Regions from separate parts of the Pseudoclavibacter sp. Z016 genome, predicted to be linked through region 2. Evidence: predicted binding sites of a transcription regulator. Region 2 holds the regulator's gene; the other holds the start of a gene.

Region 1 (14,767 bases), on a different contig from region 2:
CGAGCCACGCGAAGATCGACGCGACGACGAGGGCGAGCGCAAGGACACCCAGCCACTTGGGGCGTACAAGCACTCGACCCATCGACGGCGGCGCGGCCTGGGCGCGGACAGCTGCGGACATTACGACTTCTGAGCGTCCTTCGACTCCGCCTTGACGGTTGCCGCCTCGACGTCGACGGTCTCGTCGACCTCGATCATCGGCAGCGACGGGGCCGTGCCGAACGGCGTGTTGTCGCCGGCGTGACCCAGCACGGAGTCGATGTCAGGCGCCTCGAGGCGGATGCGGTCCGCCGACTCGTCGTCGGGCTGCTCCTGGCTCGCGAGCTCCGCTGCGACGCGCTCGACGTAGGTGTCGATCTCGCGCTGCGTGCGCTCCTCGTCCCAGCCGAGGGCTTCCGCCATGAGCCGCGCGGCGACGGGCGCGGCCGAGATGCCGCGGTCCCACGCCTCGATCGAGATGCGCGTGCGTCGCGCGAGCACGTCGTCGAGGTGCAGGGCACCCTCGTGCGTCGCGGCGTACGTGATCTCCGCCTGCAGGTAGTCGTCGGCGCCCGGCATCGGCTCGGCCAGCTGCGGGTTCTGGCGGATGAGGTCGAGGATCTCGTCCGTCAGGGTTCCGTAGCGGTTGAGGAGATGCTCGATGCGCACGCGGTGGAGGCCGAAGGCGCGGGCGATCTTGCCGCGGCGGTTCCAGGCGGCCTTGTAGCCGACGGCGCCGAGCAGCGGGATGTCCTTCGTCGTGGAGGCGGGGATCTTGCCGTCGAGGGCGTCGGCCGCGGCGTCGATGGCGTCCTGCGCCATGATGCGGTAGGTCGTGTACTTGCCGCCGGCGATGAGCACGAGGCCCGGCACCGAGTGCGCCACCATGTGCTCGCGCGAGAGCTTCGACGTCTCCTCCGACTCCCCGGAGAGCAGCGGGCGGAGCCCGGCGTACACGCCCTCGACATCGGCACGCGTGAGCTTCACCGCGAGGACCTCGTTGACGTGCTCGAGGATGTAGTCGATATCGGCGGCCGTCGCTGCCGGGTGCGCCTTGTCGAGCTTCCAGTCGGTGTCGGTCGTGCCGATGATCCAGTGACGGCCGTTCGGGATGACGAAGAGCACGCTCTTCTCCGTGCGCAGCAGGAGGCCTGACGCGGACTGGAACCGGTCGCGTGGGACGACGAGGTGCACGCCCTTGGACGCGCGGACGCGGAACGACGCGCGCTCGCCGACCATCTTGTTCGTGTCATCGGTCCACACGCCGGTCGCGTTGACGACCTGCTTGGCGCGGATCTCGAACCGCTCGCCGGTCTCGAGGTCGACGACCTGCGCGCCGACGACGCGCTGTCCGACCTTCAGGAAGCCCTCGACGCGCACTCGCGGAGCGACGTGCGCCCCGTAGAACGATGCGGTGCGGGCGAGAACGGCGACGAAGCGAGCGTCGTCGACGCCGGCGTCGTAGTACGTGAGACCGCCGGAGAAGGCGTTCTTGGAGAGCCCAGGCGACATCTTCGCGACCTGGCCGCGGGTGTAGTGGCGGTGCATCGGCACACCGGGACGCACCTCGCCGGTCTTCGCGAAGAGGTCGTACATGAGCATCCCGGCCCCGATGTAGAACCGCTCGAGCGGGTTCTTCAGCGGGTAGAGGAAGCGGATGGGCTTGACCAGGTGCGGCGCGAGGCGCTGCAGCAGCAGCCCGCGCTCGAGGAGCGCCTCGCGCACGAGCCCGAAGTCCATCTGCTCGAGGTAGCGGATGCCACCGTGGATGAGCTTCGACGAGCGGCTGGACGTGCCGGACGCGAAGTCCCGCGCCTCGACCATGCCGACGCTCAGGCCGCGCGTGACGGCGTCGAGCGCCGCACCTGCGCCGACCACGCCGCCACCGACGACGAGCACGTCGAGGTTCTTGGTCTTGAGGGACTCGATAGCCGCCGCGCGTTCCTGGGGGCCGAGCTTGTCGCTTCGAGAGACGCTGTTCGCCATAACCTGCTCCTCGTTCTCAGTTGCTGCTTGTGGGGGAAGTCTGGACGCTCAACCTTCGGCCAAGCCGTCAGGCGGCTCAGTCGTCCTGATCAGGCGGTCGGCGTGTAGGGCGCGACGACCATCTCGGCTCGCTGGAACTCTTTGAGCCCCGAGTAGCCGGTCGTCGCCATCGAGTGGCGGAGCGCGCCGGTGAGGTTCGAGATGCCGTCGGCGCTCTCGGCGGGGCCGGCGACGATCTCCGCCATGGGCGCGACCTGGCCGACCTGCACGCGGTTGCCGCGCGGGAGCTTCTCGTGGCGTGCCTCGGCACCCCAGTGCCAGCCGCGACCCGGAGCGTCGGTGGCACGCGCGAGCGCGGCACCGATCATGACGGCGTCCGCGCCTGATGCGATGGCCTTCACGAGGTCGCCGGAGGTGCCGATGCCGCCGTCGGCGATGACGTGCACGTAGCGTCCGCCGGACTCGTCGAGGTAGTCGCGGCGCGCGCCAGCGACGTCGGCGATGGCCGTCGCCATGGGTGCGTGGATGCCGAGCACCCGACGGGTGGTCGAGGCCGCTCCCCCGCCGAAGCCGACGAGCACTCCAGCGGCACCGGTGCGCATGAGGTGCAGCGCTGCCGTGTAGGTCGCCGCACCGCCGACGATGACGGGAACGTCGAGCTCGTAGATGAACTGCTTGAGGTTGAGCGGCTCCTGGTTGCGAGACACGTGCTCTGCAGAGACGGTCGTGCCGCGGATGACGAACAGGTCGGTGCCGGCCTCGAGCACATCGTTCATGAACTGCTGCGTGCGCTGCGGGGAGAGTGCGCCGGCGGCCGGCACTCCGGCCTCGCGGATCTGCTGCAGGCGCTCCTTGATGAGCGTGCCCTTGACCGGCTCCCGGTAGATCTCCTGCAGCTTGGCCGTCGCCTGCTTCGCCGGCAGATCAGCGATCTGCGCGAGCAGCGGGGCCGGGTCGTCGTAGCGAGTCCACAGGCCCTCGAGGTCGAGCACGCCGAGGCCGCCGAGCTTGCCGAAGCCGATCGCGGTCTCGGGCGACATCACCGAGTCCATAGGGGCTGCGATGAGCGGGATATCGAACGTGAATGCGTCGATCTTCCACGTGATGGACACGTCCTCCGGGTCACGGGTTCGCCGCGATGGCACGATGGCCACATCGTCGAAGGAGTACACGCGGCGGGCTCGCTTTGCGCGGCCGATCTCGATCTCAGTCACCTGCCTAGCCTAGCCCTCCGCGGTGCTCGCTGCTGCGGCGCGGCGGCGGGGAGACCCCGACCCGCCGCGCCGATCAGGCTGCTAGCGACGGTAGTTGGGGGCTTCCGAGACCATCTGCACATCGTGCGGGTGGGACTCCTTCAGCCCTGCCGGGGTGATCCGCACGAAGCGGCCCTTCTCCTTGAGCTCGGCGACGGTGCGAGCGCCGACGTAGAACATCGACTGGCGCAGGCCGCCCGTGAGCTGGAACACCGACTGGCGGATCGAGCCGCGGTACGCGACCTTGCCCTCGATCCCCTCGGCGATGAGCTCGTCATCGCTCGGCACGTCCGCCTGGAAGTAGCGGTCCTTCGAGTACGAGGTGCGCTCGCCGCGCGACTGCAGGGCGCCGAGAGATCCCATGCCGCGGTAGCTCTTGAACTGCTTGCCGTTGACGAAGATGAGGTCGCCCGGCGACTCGTCGGTGCCCGCGAGCAGCGATCCGACCATGACTGCGGATGCGCCGGCGACAAGCGCCTTCGCGATCTCGCCCGAGTACTGCAGGCCGCCGTCCGCGATGACCGGCACGCCAGCCGGGGTCGCGGCGAGCGACGCCTCGTAGACGGCCGTGATCTGGGGGACGCCGACTCCCGCGACGATGCGCGTCGTGCAGATGGAGCCAGGACCGACGCCGACCTTGACGGCGTCGGCACCCGCATCCACGAGCGCCTGGGCGCCCTCGCGGGTCGCGACGTTGCCGCCGACGACCTGCACGTGGCCCATGACCGGGTCGCTCTTGAGGCGGCGGATCATGTCGAGCACGCCGGCCGACTGGCCGTTCGCCGTGTCGACGACGAGGACGTCGACACCGGCAGCCACGAGGCGCTCCGCGCGCTCCCAGCCGTCGCCGAAGAAGCCGATCGCCGCGCCCACGCGCAGGCGCCCGGCGTCGTCCTTCGTCGCGTTCGGGTACTTGTCGCTCTTGTCGAAGTCCTTCACCGTGATGAGGCCGGCGAGCTTGCCCTCGTCGTCGATGAGCGGCAGCTTCTCGATGCGGTGCTTGCCGAGGAGCTTGTAGGCGTCGTCACCGGAGATCCCGACGGGACCGGTCACGAGGCCCTCGCCCGTCATGACCTCGTGCACGCGGGTCGTGCGCTTCTCCGACTCGGGCACGAATCGCATGTCCCGGTTGGAGATGATGCCGACGAGCTTGCCCGTCTCCTCGTCGACGACCGGCAGGCCGGAGACGCGGTACTGCCCGCAGATCTCATCGACCTCCGCGACCGTCGCGTTGGGAGTCGTCGTCACCGGATTCGTCACCATGCCGGACTCGGAGCGCTTCACGCGATCGACCATCTCGACCTGGTCGTCGATCGACAGGTTGCGGTGCAGGATGCCCATGCCACCCTGGCGCGCCATGGCGATCGCCATGCGGGCCTCCGTGACCGTGTCCATCGCCGCCGAGACGAGCGGGACGCGCAGGGTGATGCCGCGCGTCAGCCGTGTCGTCGTGTCGACCTCAGACGGGATGACGTCGGTGTGCCCGGGAAGCAGCAGCACATCGTCGTAGGTCAATCCGGTGAAGCCAAAGGGGTCCGACTCGGTCATTACGCTCCAGGAGGTATCTGGGATGCGCCGTTCGGCGGCATCCTCGTGCATCGGGAAACAGCTCAGTGGTGATGGAACAGCGAGGACCCCGGACGCATTCCCGGGACCCTCAGCTCATCAGCCTCGTGTCGGTGGACCGAGTTCGTCCGCGACCGAGGGAATCTTGGCGCCAAGTCTAGCCGTGCGCACGAGGTCGATCGTGAAGAGGATGAGGGCGACCCAGACGATCGCGAACCCGATCCAGCGCTCGAGCGGCATGGGCTCCGAGAAGACCGCCACGGCGAGCACGAACTGCAGGATCGGCGCGATGTACTGCATGAGTCCGAGCTCGATGAGGCGCAGCCTCCTGGCGGCCGCCGCGAACAGCAGGAGCGGCACGCTCGTGACGACGCCCGCGAAGAGCAGGACGCCCGTGTTGACCGCCGACACGGAGCCGAAGGTGATGCCGCCGCCGAAGAGCACCGTCCAGAGCAGGCAGATCGCGCCGATGGGCATGATGAGCGTCGTCTCGACCGCCAGTCCGGAGAGCGCATCCGCCTGGACCCCCACCCGCTTCTTCACGAGCCCATACAGCCCGAAGGTCATGGCGACGCCCAGGCCGAGCCACGGGATGCGGCCGTAGCCGAGCGAGATCACGAGCACGGCGAGGAGAGAGAGCCCGACGGCGACCCACTGCAGGGGCCTGAGCTTCTCGCGGAGGAAGACCAGCCCGAGCGCGACGGACACGATCGGGTTGAGGAAGTAGCCGAGCGCGGCGTCGAGGGTGTGGCCTGTCGCGACCGCCTGCACGTAGAACAGCCAGTTCGCCGACACCAGGACCCCGGCGACGCCGAGGCCGAGCACGACCCGCTTCTTCGAGATGAGCTCCCGGAACGGACGCCAGGCCCGCATGACGAGCACGCCGAGCAGGCAGAACACGACGCTCAGGATGATGCGCCACGCGATGAGCTCCACGGGCGTCGTGGGAGCGGTCGCCACGACGTAGAGGGGCATGAAGCCCCAGAGCGCGTACGCGCTGAACGCCAGCCAGAGGCCGGACCGAGGAGATTCCGTCACCTCGAGATCGTACGCCCGACGTCGGGCCCCTGGAACACGAATGGCGCCCGACCTCGAGGGGTGGGCGCCATGCGCGATGCTGCTCCTGCAGATGAGACCGCCCGAACCGGCTCGGCCTCAGAAGGTCAGGAGACTAGACGATCTTCGCGAGGATGTCGCGAGCGGAGAGCACAAGGAGCTCCTCGCCGCCGTACTTGACCTCGGTTCCGCCGTACTTGGAGTAGATGACCTTGTCGCCGACCACGAGGTCGAGCGGCACGCGGTTTCCGTTGTCATCGATGCGGCCGGGGCCGACTGCGACGACTTCGCCCTCCTGGGGCTTCTCCTTGGCGGTGTCCGGAATCACAAGACCCGAAGCCGTGGTCTGCTCGGCTTCGACCTGCTTGATGACGATGCGATCCTCGAGCGGCTGGATGTTCACCGACACGGTTGACCTCTTTCTCAGCGATAGGAAGTTCAGAATTAGCACCCTCCCCATGAGAGTGCTAACTCAGAGTGTAGGGGCCAGGCGGCGACGACTGCAACGCGGCGACGTCTCGTGGCGTACGCCGGTAGCGTAGTGCTGGTGCAACGCGACGAACTCCTGGCCCTCCTCACACCGGAGGCGATGACCCTGCTCGACGACGCGCCGCCCGTCGAGTCGGCGGGAGACGCGCTCGCCCTGGTGACGAGGCTGCGCGCGGCAGGAGGGTCCGCGGACGTCGTCGCCGCCGTCGTCACGCAGGCGAAGCTCCGGCGGCGGGCATCCGCCAAGTTCGGCCCGTTCGCCGAGCGGATGCTCTTCACCGACGCTGGCCTGCAGCAGGCGACGCGTCTGCAAGTCGCGGCGCACCACGCGAACCGGTTCAGGCAGGCCGGCGCCGTGAGCGTGGCCGACCTCGGCTGCGGGATCGGCGCGGACTCCATGGCTTTCGCATCGCTCGGGCTCGAGGTCACCGCGTTCGACGTCGACGAGGTCACGGCTGCTATCGCGGCCCACAACCTGGCCCCGTTTCCGAACGCGCAGGTCAGGCACGACCGCGCCGAGGAGGTGGACCTGGATGCCTTCGATGCGCTCTGGTTCGATCCGGCCCGCAGGACCACAAACGGCGGGAGCACGGCACGCCACTTCGATCCGGCGGATTGGAGCCCATCCCTCGACTTCGTCTTCGCCGCAGGCCGCGAGCGCCCGACGGGTATCAAGCTGGGACCGGGGATCGACCACGCGTACCTTCCGGAGGACGCGGAGACGCAGTGGGTGTCCTCCAACGGCGACCTCGTCGAGGCGACGGTGTGGATGCACGGCACGGCGAGGGCGGGCATCCGCCGCTCGGCCCTCGTGATCAGCAGGCATGGCACCGCCGAGCTGACGACCGTCGAGGACGTCCGGGACGCGGACGTCGCTGCGCTGGGTGCCGTGCTCTACGAGCCGGACGCGGCGATCATCCGCGCTCGCCTCATCGGCGACCTCGCACGGTCGCTCGAAGCGTCGATGATCTCAGAGAGCATCGCGTGGATGACCGCCGAGCACTTCACGCCGACGCCGTTCGCGAGCGCGTTCTCGGTCCGAGAGGTGCTGCCCCTGCATGCATCGTCGCTCAAGGGCGAGCTGCGGAAGCGAGGCATCGGCGTGCTCGAGATCAAGAAACGGGGGGTCGACATCGACCCTGCGGAGTTCAGGCGGAAGCTCTCGCTCAAGGGAGACGCGTCCGCGGTGCTCATCCTCACGAGGATCGGCGACAAGCGCGTCGCCATCCTCGCCGATCGGCTCAGCTGAGGCCAGCCGAGCCGTCGGCGCGTCTCGTGCCTAGACGACCAGCACCACGACCAGCGTCACGATGGCGAGCAGGACCGCGAGGCCACCCGCCACGAGGCCCACGACGGCAAGGGTGCGTCCGAGGCCCTTCGGGGCGCGAAGCCCGGCGATTCCGAGCCCGACGGCGCCGAGACCGAGCACCAGGGCCACGATGTACGCCCACCCGGGAAGCAGGAGGAGGAGCAGCGAGAGCGCGCCGAGCGCCACGCCGATGATCCCGAGCACCGGCGCAGGAGCCTTCGGCTGCTGGCCGTATCCCTGCACGCCGAACTGCTGGCCGGGCTGCTGCCCGAACTGCCCCTGCTGCGGAGCACCGTGCTGCGGCTGCCCGTACTGCCCCTGCTGCGGGGCGCCGTACTGGGGCTGCCCGAACTGATCCTGTTGCGGGGCACCGTACTGCGGCTGCCCGAACTGGTTCTGCTGCGGCTGGCCATAGCCCTGCTGCGCAGGAGCCTGCTGCTGACCGGACGGCTGCTGAGCGCCATAGCCAGAGTACCCAGGCTGCTGCTGGCCGTAACCGCCGTCAGTCGGGCCATACCCGGGCTGCTGCTGGCCGTACTGCTGATCGTTCTGCTGCCCGTACTGCGGCTGAGACTGCCCGTACGACCCCTGGCCGTACTGGCCCTGGCCGGGCTGCTGCGCGCCGAAAGGGGGCTGGCCGGTCTGCGACTGGCCGTTCTGGTGGGGCTGCTGCGGGTACTGGGGGCCGTTCGGGTCAGACATGGTGTCCTTCTCAGTCGTCGACAAGGCTGCAGGTGCTGAACAAGCTTAGAGTGCGGGCGGATGCATCCACCCGCACTCCTGCCAGTTCTTGCAGCGGGTGGTCAGTATCCGTAGGACGACATGTCGCCGATGAACATGGCGGCGACGACGATGCCGATGATCGCCACGATCACCGACAGCACGATGGCTGCGATCGAGACCCAGAGGCCCCAGACGCGCAGCGGGCCGGCCTGCGGCTCCCGCGACTTGGCCATGATGGCGCAGACCAGACCTGCGATACCGAGGGGAAGCCCGAGGAACGCCGTGACGAAGGTGAGCAGGATGCCCGCACCGCCGAGGGAAAGCGCGACGATGCTGAGCGTGCGCTTGGGAGCAGCGGACTGCGCCGGGTAGCCGGGCGTCGCGTACCCCTGCGGCGCCCCATAGCCCTGCGGCTGCCCCTGCGACTGCGGAGCGCCATATGCCGGAGCTGCGCCGGCGGGAGCCTGGCTCGCGGATGGAGCCTGACCGTAGGGAGCTGCGCCCGGTGCCGCGGCTGGCTCGCTCGGCGGCGTGTAGCTCACCGAACCGGATGCTGCGGGCGGCGTGGAGCCACTGCCGGATGACGAGGGAGCCGAGTAGTCGATGCCGGATGCCGAAGGCGCCGAGTAGTCGGAACCAGAGCCAGGCGCGGCCGGCGGCGTGTACCCGCTGCCCGACGCTGAGGGTGCGGAGGAGTCGGAGTACGGCGCGGCCGGGGTCGAAGCGTCGGTGCCCGAGACGGAGGGCGGCGTGTAGTCGGTGCCGGTGGCTGCCGGGGCGGAGTAGTCGACCGACTCAGCAGGCGGCGTGTAGGCGGCCGGTGCCTCGTACTGGGGAGGTGTGCTGTCGTCCTCCGGGAGCCGTGGCTTGTCACCTGGGGTTGCGTTGCTGTCGCTCATTGCGGAGCTCCTTCCGGTTCAGCCGATTTCGCGGCGGTTGAGGCTGGTGTTCACGTGCGTGGAGCAAGCGGCGACGCCTTCAGTGGCGCACGCCCATGTCCTAGGTTCCCAGGGTTTGACTGGGAACCGTCACACAAGGTTCAGGAAAGACCACGCTCAGTAAGAGCTGAGGCCTCCGAGCAGTCCGATTCCCCCGAAGAAGAGGAGGGCGAGGACAAGCAGGAGCAGGAGCCCGAAGACCGAGATGAAGCCGAGCACGATGGCGGTGATGGCGAGCGCCCGTCCGCGCGGCTCGCGACGCAGCGCGATGAAGCCGCACACGATGCCAGCGATCCCGACCATCCACCAGACGAACTGGAGGATGGGGATCAGCGAGACGAAGAACGACCCTCCGCTCAGACACAGGGCCACTACGCTCAAGGTCAGCGTCCCGGCACCGGCCGGTCGAGGTGCCGTGTACGGCGCCTGGACGTAGGGCGTCACCGGATAGGCGAGGTGCTGCGAGGGGGCCGCCTGCGCCGCGTTGCCGCCAGGGCCCCAGCTGTCGCTCGGCGCGGTGTGGCCGTAGCCGGCGTCCTGGCCGTAGCCCGAATCCTGGCCGTAGCCGAAACCCTGCCCGTAGCCCGGATCCTGCCGGTAGCCCGAGTCGTGCCCGGAGCCGTTCCCGTTGCCGGCCCCGGGGGTGTCGCCTCGCGCTTCCCACGGCTCGCCGACGGGCTGCGCGGCGACGTTCGGGGCCGGTATCCGCTCGACGGGGCCATCTGGTGTCGACCAGGTCATGTCCGCTCCTTTCGAGAGGTGATGAGATGCTCCAACGTTACGGCGACCTGCTCAACGGCACGTCATCCCCATGGCCTCGGCCTCGTCATCCCGCAGGATGACTTCCAACCTCGCGGGGCACGGCGGTTCCTGGAGCGCGGACTCAGGCGACGACGAAGGCGAAGCCAATACAGCCCGCGACCGCCGCCACAGCGAGCACGAGCGCGAGCACCCAACCGCGGTGGCGCCGCCCCAGCACCGCGAGCAGGAGTGCGACCGCGCCGAGACTCGCCCCGAGGTACAGGGGCCAGAGCGGCGAGGGGGTCACGGATGCGGAGAGCGCGAGCGCCAGGACCGCCGCGGCAAGCGAGAGCAGCACGGAGACGATGACCGCGAGGCGACTGAGCCCGAGCGCAGGAGGCGCCGGTGCCGTCGCGGCGCGAGCGGACGCAGGAGCCATCGCGGTCTCCTGCACGTGCGCGACGGCCGGGTCGATGTCCCGGTCGTTCTCCGGACTCCGACGCTCCTCGGACCGGGGCGCAGAGCTCTCCACGGCCGGAGCCGACTTCTCCTCACCCCGTGAGCGCGGGGTGAGAGCCGAGTAGGCGGCGTTGCTGGTGTCATCGACCGGGGTGCGGTCGATCGGGGGAAGCTCCACGGGCTTGCGCGGCGGCAGCTTCGGCTGATCGGGTGCTGTCATCGGTGCTCCCCCAGAGCTGGTCTCTCCTGCGGCGCAGGCTGCGTGGCCACCGGAAGCGTCGAGTCCGCCGCGAAGCCGAGCGGGGACGGAGGCTTGCCGGCAGCGACGAGCATCGCGCCGACGGCTGCGATCATCGCCCCGTTGTCGGTGCAGAGCCGAAGCGGGGGGATGCGCAACTCGATGCCGGCGGTAGCGCACCGCTCCTCCGCGAGCTCACGCACGCGCGCGTTCGCGGCCACTCCCCCGCCGAGCACGAGCCGAGGCACGCCGAGGGCCGTGCAGGCCGCCACCGCCTTCGCCGTCAGCACGTCGGCGACGGCCTCGCGGAAGCTCGCCGCGACATCGGCAACCGGCACCGGCTCCCCCGCGTCCTCCTTCGCCTCGACCCAGCGGGCGACGGCGGTCTTGAGCCCCGAGAAGGAGAAGTCGTAGCGGTGCCGCTCGAGGTCCTTCGGCTTCGTGAGCCCGCGCGGGAACCGGATCGCCTTCGGATCCCCTCCGGCAGCGGCCTTGTCGATCTCGGGTCCACCCGGGTAGGGCAGGCGCAGCAGTCGCGCCACCTTGTCGAACGCCTCTCCAGCCGCATCGTCGATCGTCTCGCCGAGCTGCTCCACGTCGTCGACGAGGTCGCGAACGTGCAGGAGGGACGTGTGCCCACCCGAGACGAGCAGCGCCACCGCTGGCAGCTCGAGCTGACCCACGTCGTCGCGCAGGACGTCAGCGGCGACGTGACCCACGAGATGGTTCACGGTGTAGAGCGGGATGCCGGTGGCGACGTGCAGGGCCTTCGCCGCAGCCGTTCCGACCATGAGCGCACCAGCGAGGCCAGGGCCCTGGGTGACGGCGATCGCGTCGAGGTCCTCGAGCGAGACTCCGGCCGTCTCGAGCGCCGCCGAGATGGTCGGCACTATTGCGTCGGCGTGGGCACGTGCGGCGATCTCGGGAACGACGCCACCGAAGATGGCGTGCTCGTCCATCGAGGAGGCGACCTCGTTGGCGAGCAGCACCCGACCGCGGACGATGCCGACACCCGTCTCGTCACACGACGATTCGATGCCGAGCACAAGCGGCTCTCTGCGAGCACCGGCCGCGACACGAGCCTCGGCGGACACCCGCACGCTCGGCAGCTGTCCGCGCATCACGATCGCATCCACGCCCTCTCTCGGGTAGTACTTGGGTCGGCGCCCGATCTCCTCGAAGCCGAGCCGCGAATAGAGGGCACGAGCCGCCTCGCCGTTCTCGCGCACCTCGAGGAACACCTGCTTCGCGCCTCGCCCTTCGGCCCACGCGAAGAGCTCGGCCAGCATCCGGGTGGCCCATCCGCCGCGCCGCAGCCGCTCATCGACGGCGATGGTCTGCAGATCAGCCTCACCACCACCCTGGAGAGCCATGACGCCAGCAGCGGCCAGGATCTCGCCGCTCGCGGCGTCCTCGACGACCACATATCGCGTGTGCTCGCTCTTGACCTCGCCCGCGAGCATCGAGGGCGACCACGGGTCGAGCGGGAAGGCGGCCTCGTCGAGACGCACCATCGAGGGGAAGTCCTCGTGCGAGGCATCGCGCAGCACGGCGCGCATCAGCCGGTCACCCGCTTCGGGCCGTTCGACGGCACCGCGTCGGCACCCCGCAGGTACAGAATCGTATTGGCCTCGGCTTCGAGCCCCTGGACCTCGCGGTCGAGCCAGGCGAGCGCGAGGTGTGCGGCCGAGATGGTCCTCGTATCGAAGCGGTGGTCGGCAGCGGGGACGGCATCAGGCCGGTGCAGCTCGGAGCTGCTCGCGACGAGCAGCCCCTGCTCGTACCGCGAGCAGGCGAGCTCCCCCCGGCGGGCATCCGTCGTGACCAGCAGATCGCCGCCAGCCTCCGGATGCTCCGCGCGCCACTCGTGGGCCGCGGCATCATGGCTGGGCATCGGGATGAAACGCGCGGCGCGTGCGAACGCGAACGTGCGCGCGGCGGCCACGCCGACACGCAGCCCCGTGAAGGGGCCCGGACCCATTCCACCGACGACCTGCGTGACGTGCTGCGGAGAGAGCCCGGCGTCTGCGAGCACCTCCGCGATCGCCACGCCGACCACCTCAGCATGGTGTCGGGTGTCGGCGGTGCGCCGTTCTGCGAGCACCCGGCCGTGCGGGGTGACGATCGCGACATCCGTGCCCGCTGACGTATCGATCGCTAAGAGCATGCGAGTGATTCTACGCGGGAGCTGCGCCGAACTCGGTCCGCAGCGCGTCCACGAGAGCGGCGGCTACCGGGCGATCCCACGTGCCCGCGACCGTGAGCGTGACGCGGCGCGGGTCCAACGGCTCTTCGTCGCTCCAGTCGACACCACCTGGCCCCTCGACGACCCCGGGCTCGAGCGGCGGGGATGCCGCGGAACGGTCGATCGTGATCTCCAGCCAGCGATCGGTGATCAGCGGAACCGCTTCGCGCCCCCACTCGACGACGGTGACGCTGGCTGCCAGATCAAGGCCGAGATCATCGAGCTCGGCCGGATCGCCGAGACGGTACGCATCCACGTGGATGAGCTCGGGCCCCGCTCCGAGGGAAGGATGCGTGCGCGCCAGCACGAACGTCGGACTCGTGACCGGACCCCGCACGTCGAGCGCACTCCCGAGACCCCTCGCGAACGTCGTCTTGCCCGCACCCAACGGCCCCGTCAGCACGAGCACATCGCCCGCGAGCAGGAGCCCGCCGATGAGCTCTCCCGCGCGGACCATGTCCTCCGCGGTCGCGAGCTCCACCGTGATGCTCGGAGTCAGGTCAGTGCCCACACCCATCCGCCCTTTCCTCATCGCGTCGTTCCCGACGCACGACGCGCGGCCCGAGCGCAGCCACGAACGCCTGCGGTGACACTGCTGACCAGGATGCCCACTCCTGCAGGTGGATATCGCCCGGTTCGGGCCCGAACACCGAGACCGGCATGCCGATCCACGCCTCCTGGTCCTGCAGGTCGATGACCACCTGATCCATCGCGACCCGGCCGACGATCGGCCGACGCTGGCCGCCGACGACAACCTCACCCCGCCCCGCGACCCTGCGCGGGATGGCGTCGGCGTAGCCGAGGGGCACGAGCCCGAGCGTCGTGGATTCCTCGGCCACCCAGTCGTAGCCGTAGGAGACGCCGTGGCCGGCCGTCACCCGTTTCACGTGCACGAGCTCCGTCGTGAGCGCGACAGGAAGCGGCGCGCTCGGCTCGTCGAAGCCGTAGATTCCGCGGCTGCCAGGATCCCTGGTCCGCTCGTGGTCGACGAGCGTGCTCGACCGTGCCGCCTGCCCGACGTGCGCGAGGTCCGCGTTCGCCGCGACGAGCGGCAGCAGGCCGTGCTCGAGCGCCAGACCGGCGACGAGAGCACCACCGAGTCCGTACGCGTCGGCGGAGACGTCGACGCTGAAGAGCCTGGCCGCGTGCCGCGCACCCATGCCGTTCCCCAGCGCCGCCGCGAGCTCGCGAGCCCGTTCGCCCATGCGGGCCTGCAGCAGGTCCACGTCGACCCAGAGCTCGCGGCGGGGCGCGAGCGCGAGCGCCGCCGACTCGTCCGGGGCGACCGCAGCCACCCGGTGAGGCTCGACGGGAGAGCTCGCGCCCGAGGAGCGGCGCGGGATGCGGGAGCTCAGCCGAGTGACGACCTCGTAGTTGATGGTCCCGGCGGCCGAGGCCCAGGCGTCCGCACTCGCCGAGCGTGCGGCGTCGATGACCAGCAGCCGAGGCGGCTCGTCGCTGCGGTCCAGGCGTGCGGACGCCGACACGGTTCCCTCGAGCGGTTCGACTCGCAGCTCGAGGGTGTCGAGGGCGACGACATTCCAGCGAGCACCGGTGTCGTCCGCGAGCTCCAGCGAGCCAGGCTCGATCGGCGGCAGACCCGCAGCGTGCCCGAGGTCGACCCTGAAGCCGCGCTGATCCTCGAAGATCGGGGCGCTCAGCGACAGGGCGGGCCTCAACTCGACCGGGCAATCCGTGTCGGCGGAGAACGGCGAGAGGCCGTACAGGGAGACTCCGAGGCGCACGAGATCGAAGCGCGCCTCCGGCAGCGACATCGAACCGGCC
Region 2 (14,767 bases):
CGAGCCCCTGGGCGACCGCGATGACCTCGGCGAGCAGTGCCGGGTCGCCTGCCGCGAGCTGGGCGACGTTCGCGTACTCCTGGGTCTTGGGCACCACAAGAAGGTGCACGGGCGCCTTCGGGCTGATGTCCTTGAAGGCGATGACCCGCTCGGACTCGAACACGATGTCGGCTGGGATCTCGCGGTTGATGATGCGCGTGAAGATGGACGGCTCTGAACTCGACATGAGACCAGCCTACGACTCGGCACTCGCGCGGGACCGAGAGTCCCACGTGCCGCTCAGCGCCAGGATCGCCGCGATCGCGGCGGGAGCCGCACTCGAGGTTCGAAGAACGCCAGCGCCGAGGTGCACGCGCCTGGCGCCGGCAGCCTCGAAGGCCTCGAATTCGCTCTCGTCGATGCCGCCCTCTGGCCCGACGACGAGCGTCAGCCCGGAAGCGCCTGCCGGGACCTGCTCGACGAGGGCCTGGCGCAGCGAGGTGTCGCCGAGCGGGTCGAGGACCAGCATCGGCGCGTGACCGGCGAGCGTTGCGACCTCACCCGTCGAGTGCAGCGGGGCCACATCCGGGACCCACGCGGCGAGGCTCTGCTTGCTGGCCTCCCTGGCGATGGATGCCCACCGCTCACGCCCCTTCTCGGCCTTCTGGTCCCAGCGGCTCACGCTGCGCTTCGCCTGCCATGGCACGAACGCCGCGGCTCCGAGCTCCGTCGCGACCTGCACGGCGAGGTCGTCTCGCCCGCCCTTCGCGAGTGCCTGGACAACCGTGACACGCGGAGCCGACTGCGCCACTCGCCGCGCGGCGAGGACCGTGACGAGTGCGCGGTCGCGCTCAGTCAGAGCGAGCTCGCCATCGACGACGAAGCCGCGCCCGTCGCCGAGCTGCACACGTTCGCCCACTCGCATCCGCGCGACCGCCATGTGCTTGGCTTCCGCGCCGCGCACCTCGACGACGCCGCCGACGCGCAGCGCCTCGTCGAGGTCCTCAACGAGGTAGAGCCACGCCACGTCAGCGACCGAAACGGTCGCGGAGCTTCGAGAACATCCCCTGCTTCTCCCGCGCGAGGCGAGGGGCCTCGTGGCGATGACGGGCAGCGAACTCCTCGATCAGCTTGCGCGACCTGCCGTCGAGCTTCGCCGGGGTCACGACCTGGACGGCGATGTCGAGGTCGCCGCGATGCGTCGAGCGAAGCCGCGTGATGCCCCGACCGCGAACGGTCAGCACCTCACCCGACTGCACGCCCGCGGGGATCTGCAGGTCGACGTCGCCGTCGAGCGCACCGACCGTGGTCGAGGTGCCCAGGATCGCGTCGGCCATCGACACCTCGACGACGCACTGGAGGTCATCGCCGTCTCGCGAGAAGACCTCGTGCGGGCGCACGCGGATCTCGAGGTAGAGGTCGCCGTTCGCTCCCCCTGCTGGTCCGGCTTCGCCCCGACCGGGAAGGTGGATGCGCAGCCCGGAGTCCACACCGGACGGGATGTCGACCGGGATGCTCACGTTCGATCGGACGCGCCCCTGGCCGTGGCACGTGTCGCACGGGTGCTCGATGACCGTGCCGTAGCCGCGGCACTGCGCGCACGGCTGGTTCGTGACGACCATGCCGAGGATGGAGCGCACCTGTCGCTGCACGGACCCGGCCCCACCGCATGCCGAGCACGTCGTCGGCGAGGTGCCTGGCGCGCAGCAGGTGCCCTGGCAGTTCTCGCAGGCGATCGCCGTCGTGACCTCGAGGTCCCGGTGCGTGCCGAACATGACCTCGTCGAGGTCGAGTTCGACGCGCACGAGCGCGTCCTGGCCGCGTTCCGCGCGCGAGCGGGGTCCGCGGGAGCCCTGCTGGCCGAAGAAGGTCTCGAAGATGTCGCCGAAGCCGCCGAAGGACTGCCCATCTGGGCCGCCCTGGTCGTACTGCCGGCGCCGCTCGGGGTCGATGAGCGTGTCGTAGGCGTGCGTGACGGACTTGAAGCGCTCCGCGGCATCTTCGGACGGGTTGACGTCCGGGTGCAGCTGGCGTGCCAGCTTGCGGTAGGCCTTCTTGATCTCGTCCTGGGACGCCTCACGGCTCACGCCGAGCACGTCGTAGTGGTCTGCCAAGAGTGGCGACTCCTTCTTTGCATCTGTGTGTGTCACGCCTGCGTTGTCAGGCGCCGGGTGCATCCGCCGAGTGATCTGGCGGTGTGGGTCAGTCGTCCGAGTGCTGCTCGTCGAGCACCCGTGACAGGTAACTCGCAACCACTCGAACGGCCTGGATATTCCTCGGGTAGTCCATTCTCGTCGGCCCGACGACGCCGAGACGCGCGTCGCTCCCGGAGCTGCGGTAGCCGCTCGTCAAGATAGCCGTCTCGCCGAGGCCCAGGTCGACGTTCTCCTGGCCGATGCTGACCGAGTAGGCCTCGGGGCTGGAGTGGAGCTCGTCGAGCAGCCGCAGGAGGACCACCTGCTCCTCGATGGCCTCGAGGACGGGCAGGATGCTCGAGGGGAAGTCACGTTCGGTCCGGGCGAGGTTCGCGGTGCCCGCCATGACGAGGCGCTCCTGGCGGTGCGCCAGGACGAGCTCGAGCAGGTTGGCGATGACGGGAGCGAAGAGCTCCGCGTCTCGCTCCCCCATGATGCCGCTGACATCCCTGAGCTCCGTGGAAGCGCGCGCGACCGTCTTCCCGACGAGGCGGCCGGCCAGCCGGTCCCGGAGCACATGCAGCTGCTCGACGCTCACCTCGGCACGCAGATGCCCGATGCGCTGCTCGACGCGGCCCGAGTCGGTGATGAGGACCGTGAGGACGCGCATGCTCGACAGCAGGACGAACTCGACGTGCTGGATGGCGGCGTTCGCGAGCGAGGGGTACTGCGCGATCGCGACGGAGTTGGTGAGCTGCGCCAGCAGTCGCACCGACCGTCCGAGCACCTCGTCGACGTCGTCGCTGCCCTCGATGAACGTCTCGATCGCCCGACGCTGCGCCCCGGAGAGCGGCCTGAACTCGGCGAGCCGGTCGACGAAGAGTCGGTAGCCCTTGTCGGTCGGGATGCGCCCGGAGGACGTGTGCGGGGCCACGATGAGCTCGGCGTCTTCGAGCTGTGCCATGTCGTTGCGGATGGTGGCCGCGGAGACGCCGAAATCGTGACGGTCTGCGATCGACTTGGAGCCCACCGGCTCACGACTCGTGACGTAGTCGGTGACGATGACGCGGAGCACCTGCATGCTTCTGTCTGAAACCACGATGCTCCTCCCTCGACGAGCTGCTGCGAGTCGGACTGGCACTCCGAACCTGAGACTGCCAATCCTACCGCTTTCCGCTCACGCCACCAGCAGGATGCCAGGCCCTCGGAGGGCACGCGCAGTAGCGTGGGCGAAACCGACGAGAGGAACCCCGTGTCAGATCAGAACGCACCGACCCCGCCGCCAGGACACCAGGATCAGCCTCGGCAGCCGCCATACGACCGGCCGGGACCCTACGGGCAGCAGCCACCGTACGGGCAGCAGGCTCCCCACGGTCAGCAGGTCCCGTACGGACAGCAGCCTCCCTACGGGCACCCGCAGGGCGGGCAGTACCAGCAGTCGGGCCCGCAGAATGGGACAGAACCGCCCCTGACCCGAGACGGCGACCGCCTCGTCGGAACCTTCGATCACCTGCTCAACATCGTCGCCCCGGCCGTCGGGCCGCTCATCCTCTGGCTCGTCACGCGGCGGAGGGGGCCTCTCGCCGACAGCGAGGGCCGCGAGGCGCTCAACTTCGGCATCACCGTTGCGATCGTGTACCTCGGCATCGGCGTCATCTCGCTGCTCTCGCTGATCGGCGGCCCGCTGGCGCTGATCGTCCCGCTCCTCTACCCGCTGCTCTGGGTTGCCGTCGTCGTCTACGCCATTCTCGGCGCGGTCCAGGCGAACAAGGGTCTCCCCTACCGGTACCCGGTCACCTTCCGGTTCGTGAGCTGAGCCGGCTCAGGCGGCGATTCGGCGCACGATCGCGTCTGCCATGAGCCGACCGCGGAGCGTCGGGACGAGCCTGCCCTTCAGCGCGGCCCTCCCGTCGACGAGCGACTCGGCGATGAGCTCGGCGACGACGCTGGAGTCGTCCAGCTCGGAGATCGCGAGGCCCTCCCGCAGACGCGAGCCGAGCATGATCCGCTCGAAGCGCTTCGTCTCCTCGTCGAGCACTTCGCGCCCCATGGCCGGGGTGATGCCCTCAGCAAGCCTCGCTGCGTAGGCGCTCGGATGCTTGGCGTTCCACCAGCGCACACCACCCACGTGGCTGTGCGCGCCTGGCCCGAATCCCCACCAGTCCGCATCTCGCCAGTAGGAGAGGTTGTGGCGAGACGCGTGCTTGCCGTCGAGCGACCAGTTGCTGACCTCGTACCACTCGAACCCGGCCGCTGAGAGTCGCTCCTCTGCGAGCTCGTACATGTCGGCCTGCAGGTCGTCGTCCACAGCGGGCACCTCGCCGCGGCGGATCTGCCTGGCCAGCTTCGTGCCCTCCTCGATGATGAGCGCATACGCGCTCACGTGCAGCGGCTCCTGCGCCAGCGCCATGTCGAGCGATCGGCGCCAGTCGTCGATGGACTCGCCGGGAGTGCCGTAGATCAGGTCGAGGCTCGGCTCGAGCCCGACTCGCTTCGCTGCGGCGACCACGATCGGGATGCGTGCGGGATCGTGGGTGCGCTCGAGGACGCTGAGGACGTGCGGGACGGCGGACTGCATCCCGAAGCTGACTCGGGTCACTCCAGCAGCCCGGAGCTCGGCGAGCTCACGCTCGCCGACCGAGTCGGGGTTCGCCTCGACGGTCACCTCCGCGTCTGGGGCGAGGCCCCAGCGACTGCGCACTCCCTCGAGCATCGCCGCAAGGTCGCTGACGGGAAGGAGAGTCGGCGTTCCGCCACCGAAGAAGACGGTGGATACCTCGCGAGGGGCACCGCTCAGCACCCGCTCGGCGATCACCATCTCCTTCTCCACCTCGCCGGCATAGCTGGAACGCGAGACCCCTCCGAGCTCTTCCGCCGTGTAGGTGTTGAAGTCGCAGTAGCCGCATCGCACGCGGCAGAAGGGCACGTGGATGTAGACGCCGAAGTCTCGTGACTCGGCGCCGACCAGTGCCTGGCCTGGGAGCTCTCCGCTCGGCGGCACCGGCTCGCCGAGCGGCAGCGCGCTAGGTGCCAAGATGGCCGTTCGGCTGGGCCGTGTTCGGGGCGAGGTTCACGTGATGCACCCGCACAGCCTAGGCGCATTCAGGCGCGCGATCAGCCGAGCACGGCCCCGCGTTGCGCTCGCGCCCAACTGACACGACTACCTTCGAGGTCATGAGCACTCAGGCGACCTCCCCAAAGCACGTTCTCGTCTCCGGCGCATCCGGAATGATCGGCCACCGTCTCATCGAGGAGCTGCACGCGCACGGCCACCGCGTCACGCGGCTCGTCAGGCGCGACCCGAAGGACGCCAGCGAGTTCCGGTGGAACCCCGCCCAGCGAACTCTGGACGCGAGGGTCCTCGACGGCGTGGATGCAGTCGTGAACCTCTCCGGGTCACCGCTCAGCAAGCTGCCGTGGACCTACAACGTGAAGAAGGAGATCCTTCGCTCCCGCGTCAACGCGACGCTCACGATCACCGGTGCTATGGCGGCCTCCTCCACGCCCCCGGCGCTCCTCATCAACGGTTCCGCGTCGGGCGCGTACGGCGACCGGCCGGGGCAGGTACTCGACGAGGACTCGGCACTGCCCGAGACCGACGAGTTCCTCCCGCGTGTCGTCGACCGCTGGGAGCGCGCGGCTCAGACAGCCCCGGAGGGCACCAGGGTCGTCCTCGCCCGCACCGGTCTCGTCCTGGGGCGCGGCGGTGTCCTGACCGTCCTGAAGACCCTGGCAAGCGTCGGGTTGCTCTCGCAGCTGGGTGACGGCACGCAGCACTGGCCGTGGGTGAGCCTGCGCGACGAAGTGCGCGCGCTCCGCTTCCTGCTCGAGTCCGACGACGCGCAGGGGCCCTACAACCTGGTCGGCCCCACACCCGCGACCGCCGACGAGATCCAGCAGCAGCTGGCCGACGAGCTCGGGCGCCCCTACAAGCTCAAGGCGCCATCGACGCTCATCGACCTCACCCTCCAGAAGGCGGGCCGTGAGCTGTTCCTCGCCGACCAGCAGATCCGCCCGAAGCGCCTGCTCGACGCGGGCTTCACCTTCAAGGATCGCACCGCGGGTCAGGCCGTCGAGCTGGCCCTCAAGTCGCCGGAGTTCGAGCCGGAGCCTGGCGCCGGGGTCTGACCCTTCGAGCCGGGCCGCTCACGCCCTGGCGCGAGCGGCCTTCTCGAGGCGAATGCCCTCGCGCAGAGAAGCCCTGGCTCGCTTTCGGTCCCCCGAGGCCGAGTACGCAAGACCGAGGCGCATCCACGTCCTCCAGTCTTCAGGAGCGGCCTCGACCTCGGACTTCCACCTCGGAAAGTCCTCGTCGGCCGCCTCACGGACGACGCGTCCGCTCGGTCGCTTGGGCAGGTCGTCCTCCGGCAGCTCGCCGGCGTCCGCCATACGTCCGAGCAGTCGTTCCGTCTGCATCCCGAAGAGCAGCTCACGGGCCACGAAGACGACCGCGAGGACCGGGAACACGATGAGTGCGGCACCCATCACCTTGGCGACGATATCGCCCGCGAACAGCGAGACCGCCATGCCCGAGACGAAGACGATGTAGAGCAGCAGGAGCAGGGTCACGGCGGCGACGCCGAGCTTCGTGGCCAGGTTGCTCTTCACGAGCGACCCGACAGTCCGTCGAGGCCGAGCACGCCGTCGAGCCCGACTGTCGTGCCCCGCGTCTCGACCGCATGCGTGATGGCGAGCTTGATGCCATGCACGTAGGCCTCCTGCGAGATCGTCTCGTGGCGAATCGTCAGCACTTCACCTTCTCCCCCGAAGATCACCTGCTGATCTGCCACGACTCCACGTAGCCGCAGACTGTGGATGGGTACGCCCGAGACGAGTTGCCCCCGAGCGTCCTGCTCGCTGTTCGCAGCGGCGAGTGGCCGTTCCCTCGAGGTCGCGATCCGCTCCGCGGTCCGCACAGCGGTCCCTGACGGCGAATCCACCTTCTTGTCATGGTGCGCTTCGACGATCTCGATCGATTCGAAGAAGCGCCCCGCGACGCTCGCAAGCGCGGTGCCGAGCACCGAGCCCAGAGAGAAGTTCGGGACGAAGACGACGGCACGCTCCGGAGGCACGAGGCCAGAGATGCCGGCGATCCGCTGCTCGTCCCAGCCGCTCGTGCCGACGACGACGTCGATGCCATGGTCGAGGGCGAAGGGAACCGCCGCCTCCGACGCCTCGAGCCGCGAGACGTCGATGAGCACGTCGGCGCCGAGCATCTCATCGAGTGAAGAAGAACTCGTCAGCCCCGCATGGAAGCGGAGCCCATCGGTCGTCTCGAGGATCCGTGTGATCAGTGTTCCCATGCGGCCAGAAGCGCCCAGCACGGCGACCTTTGTTTCCATGCCCACAAGCGTACGGCCATCGGCAGGCCGAGCAGACGACGCGGGAGGCTCCCGGCGGCAGGCCCGACGACCTCAGACGGCGATCGAGGTGCTGACTCCCGTGCGCAGTTCCGGCGTCAGGTGCGACAGGTCGTTGAAGAGCAGCAGCTCAGCCGGCTTCCTGGTCCGCACCCGGACCACCGTGAGACCGGTGTTCACGGAGTTGAGGCCGAGCCAGCGCCAGTCTGGGGCGTCGAGCACCCGACGCACGAATTCGCCGATCACGAAGTTGTGGGTCACGAGCAGGGTGTGGCGGTCGTCGCGGCTCTTGCTGAAGAACGTGTCGTACGCGTCGTTCATCTGCGCCATGCCGGCGTCGACGACCTCGTCAGCGATGCCGCCGAAGAAGCTGTCGTACGTCGACGGCGCACCGTCCTGCCCCGTGGGGATGCAGTCGAAGAGCAGCGTCGATTCGAGCGCGGCGGGACCGCTCGTGTACTGGTCGATCACCGCGCTCGTCTCGACAGCGCGATCCAGCGGCGACGTGTAGGACTCGCTGAGCGGGACGCCCGCGAGCCTGCGGCCGATCAGATGAGCCTGGGCCCGACCACGCTCCGACAGCGGGCCGTCGGTGATTCCGTGCTCGGCGTTCTCCTGCTCGCCATGCCTGACGAGGTAGAGGTAGTGCGACATCAGCGGCGCTCCAGTTCGGTCCTTGCTTCCGAGGAGAGCTTACCGACCGCAGACGCGACGAGCTCCCCACTGAACATGTCGGCCGCGACGGACTGCACCTCGTCGAGCGACACGGCTTCGACCCGCGAGAGCGCCGCCTCGAGGTCGTAGAAGCGACCCGTGTGGATCTCCGCGCGCCCGAGGCGAGACATGCGAGTGTCGGCGTCCTCGATCGCGAGAGCGGAGCCGCCGGCACTCGCGCTCTTCGCGTCGGCCAGCTCCGTCGCGGTGACCCCGTCCTGGACGAGCTTCTCCGCCTCCTGGCGCAGCACCCTGACCGTCTCCAGCACGTTGTCGGGAGCGCATCCCGCGTACATGCCCGTCACCCCCACATCGGAGTGGCTACCGCCGAACGAGTACACGGAGTAGGCGAGCCCGCGCTTCTCGCGGATCTCCTGGAAGAGGCGGGACGACATGCCACCACCGAAGATCCGATGCATGAGGCCGAATGCCTCCCTGCGCGGGTCGAGCTGCGTGATTCCCTGGCCACCGATGACCAGGGCCAGCTGCTCGAGCGGGCGCTCGATGGCCGAGAGCGGTCCTGTCGGCACCGCGGAGCCCGGCTCGAGCGTCGTGGCCCTGCGGGAGACGGGGACGGCGCGTGCGTCGAGGTCCCACCCGCCGGCCCGGAGGTTGCGCTCGAGCTGCTCGCGGACGACGTCGTGGTTGACGGCCCCCGCGATAGTCACGACGAGCTCCTCCGGACGGTAGTGCTGGCGGTACGAGCTCCACACGGCGTCGCGGTCAGCGGCCCTGATCGAGGCAGGCGTGCCGCCGATGGGCCTCGCGAGCGGATGCGCACCGAGGAGCGTCTCGTAGAACCGCTCCCAGACCACGTCGTTCGGGTCGTCGTCCGCCATCGCGAGCTCCTCGATGATGACGCCGCGCTCGATCTCGAACTCCGCGGCGTCGATCACACTCGAGGTGATCATGTCGCTCAGGACTTCGACGGCCATCGGGAGGTCGGCATCGCGGACCTTCGCGTGGTAGAGCGTGTGCTCCTTCGCGGTCTGCGCGTTCACCTCTCCACCGACGCGCTCGAAGGCCGCAGATACCTCGAAGGCGGACCGTGTCGGCGTGCCCTTGAAGAGCAGATGCTCGAGGAAGTGCGTGGAACCGTACTCGTGCGGGAGCTCGTCCCGGGAGCCGACCGGCACCCACAGGCCGATGCTGGTGCTCGCCGCGCCGACGACTTCCTCGGTCAGGAGGCGCACCCCGCTCGGCAGCACCGAACGTCGGAAGAGACCGCCGTTCGACACTCGTGCTTCGATCTCGGGAAGGTCAAGTGGCAGTTCAATGGCATCGCGCATAACCAGTCAAGCCTAGAGCGTGTTGACCGTCCCGGCGTCAGCCGCGAGACAACTCCCAGCGGCTCGAGACCTCGCGAGACGCCAAAGGGCCCCGCGCACGGATGCGCGGGGCCCTTCAGAACAGAGGTGGGCTGAGCTACTCAGCGCCTGCCTCGAGAGCGACGCCCTCTTCTGCAGCTGCCTCCTCGAGCACGGGTGCGAGCGACAGCTTGCCGCGGTCGTCGACCTTCGTGATCTCGACGAGGATCTTCTGGCCGACGCCGAGCACGTCTTCGACGTTCTCGACGCGCTTGCCACCGGCGAGCTTGCGCACCTCGGAGATGTGCAGCAGGCCGTCCTTGCCCGGGAGCAGGGAGACGAAGGCACCGAAGGATGCGATCTTGACGACCGTTCCCAGGTACTGCTCGCCGACCTCAGGGTTCGTCGGGTTCGCGATGGCGTTGACCGCTGCACGAGCGGCCTCGGCGGACGGACCGTCGACAGCGCCGATGTACACGGTGCCGTCGTCCTCGATGGAGATGTCGGCTCCGGTGTCGTCCTGGATCTGGTTGATGACCTTGCCCTTTGGCCCGATCACCTCGCCGATCTTGTCGATCGGAACGCGGACCGAGATGATGCGCGGTGCCGTGGCAGCGAGCTCGTCCGGCGTGTCGATGACGGCGTTGATGGCCTTGTCGAGGATCTGGATGCGAGCATCGCGAGCCTGCGTCAGGGCGCCATCGAGAACCGACGTCGGGATTCCGTCGAGCTTCGTGTCCAGCTGGATGGCCGTGACGAACTCCGCGGTACCGGCGACCTTGAAGTCCATGTCGCCGAGCGCGTCTTCTGCGCCGAGGATGTCGGTGAGCGCCGCGTAGCGCGTCTCGCCGTCGACCTCGTCGGACACGAGACCCATGGCGATGCCCGCGACAGGAGCGCGCAGCGGCACACCGGCGTTGAGCAGCGACAGGGTGGAGGCGCAGACGGAGCCCATCGACGTGGAGCCGTTGGAGCTGAGCGCTTCCGAGACCTGACGGATCGCGTAGGGGAACTCCTCGCGGCTCGGGAGAACCGGGACGATGGCGCGCTCGGCGAGGAAGCCGTGCCCGATCTCGCGACGCTTCGGCGAGCCGACGCGTCCGGTCTCACCCGTCGAGTACGGCGGGAAGTTGTAGTGGTGCAGGTAGCGCTTCGACGTGATCGGCGAGAGCGAGTCGATCTGCTGCTCGAGCTTGAGCATGTTCAGCGTGGTGACGCCGAGGATCTGCGTCTCGCCGCGCTGGAAGATCGCCGATCCGTGCACGCGTGGCACGACGTCGACCTCTGCATCGAGCTGACGGATGTCGGCGACGCCGCGACCGTCCATGCGCTTGCCCTCACGGAGGATGCGTCCGCGGACGACGTCCTTCGTGACGGTCTTGTAGGCGGCCGACACCTGACCGGCGACGGAGGCGTCGAGCTCTCCGCTTTCGATCTTCGCGGCGATCTGCTCCTTGACGCTGGCCTTGAGCGCGTCGTCAGCATCCTGGCGCTCGATCTTGCCGGCGATCTGGTACACGTCGACGAGTCCGTCGTGCGCGATGGCAGTGACCGCGTCGAGGGCCTCCTGCGTGTACGGGAGGAAGACCGGGTACTCGACGACGGGCTTCGCGGCCTGGTCTGCGAGCTCCTGCTGTGCCTTCACGAGCTGCGTGAGGAACGGCTTGGAAGCCTCGAGGCCCTGTGCGACGACAGCCTCGTCGGGCTTCTGCGCGCCGGCCTGGATGAGGCCCCACGCGTGCTCGGTGGCTTCGGCCTCGACCATCATGATGGCGATGTCCTCGGTGCCGTCGGCCTTCGTGACGAGACGGCCGGCGACCGTCAGGTCGAAGACGGCATCGGCGAGCTGCTCGAACTTGGGGAACGCGACCCACTGGCCGTCGATGAGCGCGAGGCGGACACCGGCGATGGGGCCGGAGAACGGCACACCGCTGAGCTGCGAGGACAGCGAAGCCGCGTTGATCGCGAGGGCGTCGTAGAACTCACCGGGAGCGATCGAGAGCACCGTCACGACGACCTGGACCTCGTTGCGGAGGCCCTTGACGAACGAGGGGCGCAACGGCCGGTCGATGAGGCGGCAGACCAGGATGGCCTCCGTCGACGGGCGTCCCTCACGACGGAAGAACGATCCGGGGATCTTGCCGGCGGCGTAGCTGCGCTCTTCGACATCGATCGTGAGCGGGAAGAAGTCGAAGTTCTCCTTCGGGTTCTTCGAGATGCTCGTTGCCGACAGCAGCATCGTCTCGTCGTCGAGGTAGGCGACGGCAGAGCCCTGCGCCTGCTGGGCGAGACGCCCTGCTTCGAAGCGGATCTTGCGCTGGCCGTGCTTGCCGTTGTCGAGAACGACTTCAGAGAACTTGATTTCGGGACCTTCCAAGAGGTCTCCTCCTTCTGCGTGTGTGCACGCGAAGGGCAAGCGCGACCGGGTCTTCCCGGGCTGATCGTCAGTAGAAGACCACTGCCGAATGAGCGCCTCTAGCGCATCGACAGGAACCCACCACCGAGGACCAGCTACTCGCCGCCCCGCGTGTCTTGAATGATTGCGCTGCTGACTCTACCAGCGGAGGGCGACGAGCAGCTGGAACCCGTGCGGCGAGTGCCGCACGGGCGCCCCTACTTCTTGCGAGACGGGCGAGGGAGCTCCTTCACGAGAGGGAACTCCCCCGTCGGCTTCTCCCCCTCGTCGTAGAGCTTGCTCGGCGACCCGACGATCTTCTTGTCAGCAGCGTGCGCGATGCTCTCGTCCTTCGAGGGGTAGTCGAACTGGGAGAGGACGTAGCGCATGGCCTCGAGCCTCGCCCGCTTCTTGTCGTTCGACTTGACCACCGTCCACGGCGATTCGGCGGTGTCCGTGTAGAAGAACATCGCCTCCTTGGCTTCGCTGTACTCGTCCCACTTGTCGAGAGACGCGAGGTCGGTCGGGCTCAGCTTCCACTGGCGCACCGGGTCGTCGCGACGGGCCGCGAAGCGCGCGAGCTGCTCCGCCCGACCGACCGAGAACCAGAATTTGATGATGGTCGTGCCGGAGTTGACGAGCATGCGCTCGAACTCGGGAGCGGAACGCGTGAATTCGAGGTACTCGGTCGGGGTGCAGTACCCCATGACGCGCTCGACGCCCGCACGGTTGTACCAGGAGCGATCCAGCAGGACGATCTCGCCTCCAGAGGGCAGATGCTCGACGTATCGCTGGAAGTACCACTGCGTCTGCTCCTTCTCCGTCGGCTTCTCGAGCGCGACGGTGCGAGCACCGCGAGGGTTCAGGTGCTCCATGAAGCGCTTGATCGCACCACCCTTGCCTGCCGCGTCCCGGCCCTCGAAGATGATGACGACCTTCTGCCCCGTCTCCTTGATCCAGGTCTGGAGCTTCAGGAGCTCGATCTGCACCGCGCGCTTCTGCTTCTCGTACTCCTTGCGCGGCAGCTTGGCGTCGTAGGGGTAGCCGTGGCGCCAGGCCTCGCCAAGCGGGTCCTCGTCGCGCAGCTCGGCGAGTTCGTCCACCTCCGGGGTCATGTCCGGGATGCCCGCCCGGTTGAGGCGGTACGCGGCCTGAGAGCCTGCGCCCTGCTTCCGAGCGCGACTCGTCGAGGTGGAGTCCGATGCGCCGGCCTCCACGCGGGCGTCATTGCCCGATTCCGAGGCCTTCGTCTGACCCTTGGCGTCTGCGTGCGGCTTTGCTGGAGTTCGAGAGGCTGCCATGTCGCTCAGCCTAGCGCCGGGGCTTCCACGCCTGGGCCCCATGTGGACGACCAGGCGCCGCTGCACGCGAAAAGAGCCCCTGCCGATGGCAGGGGCTCTTCGCAGAAAGTGCTTAGCGGCGAAGGCCGAGTCGCTCGATGAGCGAACGGTAACGCGAGATGTCGACGTCGGCGAGGTAGCCGAGCAGACGACGACGCTGACCCACAAGCAGGAGGAGACCACGACGCGAGTGGTGGTCGTGCTTGTGCTCCTTGAGGTGCTCGGTGAGCTCCTTGATTCGCGTGGTGAGGATGGCAACCTGAACTTCAGGGGAACCAGTGTCACCCGGGTGCGTTGCGTACTCTTCGATGATGGCCTTCTTGCCCTCAGCGCTTAGTGCCATTGACAGACCCCCTTCTCTTTCGTTGCGCGGCGCTCGGCACACAATGTGCGAGCTCTCTTCATCCGCGGCCGTTTCACGGCAACCGAAAGAGCATAGCAGATCGGGAGGGGTCAGCTCACGCCCAGCAGGTCGATGATGAAGACCAGCGTCTTGCCGGAGAGCGGGTGCCCTCCGCCAGCGGCGCCGTAGGCGAGGTGCGGCGGGAGGACGAGCTTGCGGCGGCCGCCGACCTGCATGCCCGGGATGCCTTCCTGCCAGCCGCGCACAAGCGCCTTCAGCGGGAAGTTGACCGACTCGCCCCGGTTCCACGAGGAGTCGAACTCCTCGCCGGACTCGAACTCGACGCCGAGGTAGTGCACGTCGACCGTCGAGGACGGCTCCGCGACTGCCCCGTCGCCCACGATGATGTCCTCGATGACCAGCTCTGCTGGTGCCTCTCCACCCGGGAAGTCGACTTCTGGCTTGGTGCGATCAGTGTTTGTCATGCTCTACATCCAAGCGCCGGAGCCTGGACGAGTCCCGGATGACGCGCCGTGCGGCTGTGTCTGCGGCTGCATCTGCGGCTGTGCGTGTACCTGTGCCTGTGCCTGGATCAGCTCGCCTCGGAGCTCCCCGAGATGCCGGAGCAGGAGCCGTTCGTCGAGCAGCTTGCTCGTGCGATTCGGGTCGAGGACGACCTGGTGCCGGACGCTCGCGAGACGCGTGGACTCGGTGATGAAGTCGCGCATGGCCTTGTCCGCGCGCTTCCCGGACCGGCGCGCCCAGGACCTCGCGCTCGATCGGCCGCGCATCGTGGAGAGCATCCTGATCTCGGCCTGCGAGTACCAGCCGACAGCGGCGTACTCGGACAGGCGCTCCACGATGATGCGGGCATCCTTCCGTCGCAGGAGGAGGATCGTCACGATCCAGGCGAGGAAGATCGGCACCATGACCAGCGCGAAGAACGCGATGAGCCCCAGGATGCCAGCAGACTGCTGCACGAGACCCGAGCCGACGTTCCAGAGCGCGTGAAGGGCCATCGCGGGGATGAGACCCAGTGCGAAGCCGCCGAGCGCCGAGCCCCAGCCACCGCGACGGGCGCCGATGCCCATTCCGATGCCGGTCAGCGAGACGCACATCGGGTGCAGCAGCGGCAGGGCAATGCCCCGGATGAAGTACTGGGCGACGAAGCCCCCGACCCCTGCTTCCTGCCAC

The links. Region 2 encodes HrcA, which represses chaperone genes, less so after heat shock. Its sites were predicted from a motif close to TTNGCACTCGNNNNNNNCGAGTGCNAA; they were not measured.
Region 1: groES (co-chaperone GroES) is a predicted target of HrcA. The motif match lies at 6,285-6,311, and genes of this name have one in related genera.

The regions. Positions count from the first base shown of each region.
Region 1 is NZ_PSTU01000013.1:173,249-188,015, forward strand. It holds gene C5B99_RS12600 (SURF1 family protein) at 1-121, opposite strand, end outside; gene C5B99_RS12605 (glycerol-3-phosphate dehydrogenase/oxidase) at 121-1,965, opposite strand; gene C5B99_RS12610 (GuaB3 family IMP dehydrogenase-related protein) at 2,055-3,179, opposite strand; gene guaB (IMP dehydrogenase) at 3,261-4,766, opposite strand; gene rarD (EamA family transporter RarD) at 4,884-5,822, opposite strand; gene groES (co-chaperone GroES) at 5,956-6,249, opposite strand; gene C5B99_RS12630 (class I SAM-dependent methyltransferase) at 6,388-7,578, shown strand; gene C5B99_RS12635 (hypothetical protein) at 7,609-8,340, opposite strand; gene C5B99_RS12640 (DUF4190 domain-containing protein) at 8,442-9,260, opposite strand; gene C5B99_RS19340 (DUF4190 domain-containing protein) at 9,417-10,040, opposite strand; gene C5B99_RS12650 (hypothetical protein) at 10,183-10,719, opposite strand; gene tsaD (tRNA (adenosine(37)-N6)-threonylcarbamoyltransferase complex transferase subunit TsaD) at 10,716-12,296, opposite strand; gene tsaB (tRNA (adenosine(37)-N6)-threonylcarbamoyltransferase complex dimerization subunit type 1 TsaB) at 12,296-12,904, opposite strand; gene tsaE (tRNA (adenosine(37)-N6)-threonylcarbamoyltransferase complex ATPase subunit type 1 TsaE) at 12,915-13,499, opposite strand; gene C5B99_RS12670 (alanine racemase) at 13,483-14,767, opposite strand, start outside.
Region 2 is NZ_PSTU01000011.1:671,412-686,178, forward strand. It holds gene C5B99_RS09275 (histidine triad nucleotide-binding protein) at 1-226, opposite strand, end outside; gene C5B99_RS09280 (16S rRNA (uracil(1498)-N(3))-methyltransferase) at 236-1,006, opposite strand; gene dnaJ (molecular chaperone DnaJ) at 1,008-2,093, opposite strand; gene hrcA (heat-inducible transcriptional repressor HrcA) at 2,182-3,213, opposite strand; gene C5B99_RS09295 (DUF4870 domain-containing protein) at 3,367-3,930, shown strand; gene hemW (radical SAM family heme chaperone HemW) at 3,937-5,148, opposite strand; gene C5B99_RS09305 (TIGR01777 family oxidoreductase) at 5,289-6,242, shown strand; gene C5B99_RS09310 (hypothetical protein) at 6,261-6,722, opposite strand; gene dapB (4-hydroxy-tetrahydrodipicolinate reductase) at 6,719-7,456, opposite strand; gene C5B99_RS09320 (histidine phosphatase family protein) at 7,529-8,128, opposite strand; gene C5B99_RS09325 (pitrilysin family protein) at 8,128-9,477, opposite strand; gene C5B99_RS09330 (polyribonucleotide nucleotidyltransferase) at 9,614-11,872, opposite strand; gene ppk2 (polyphosphate kinase 2) at 12,109-13,191, opposite strand; gene rpsO (30S ribosomal protein S15) at 13,304-13,573, opposite strand; gene C5B99_RS09345 (FKBP-type peptidyl-prolyl cis-trans isomerase) at 13,684-14,058, opposite strand; gene C5B99_RS09350 (PrsW family intramembrane metalloprotease) at 14,062-14,767, opposite strand, start outside.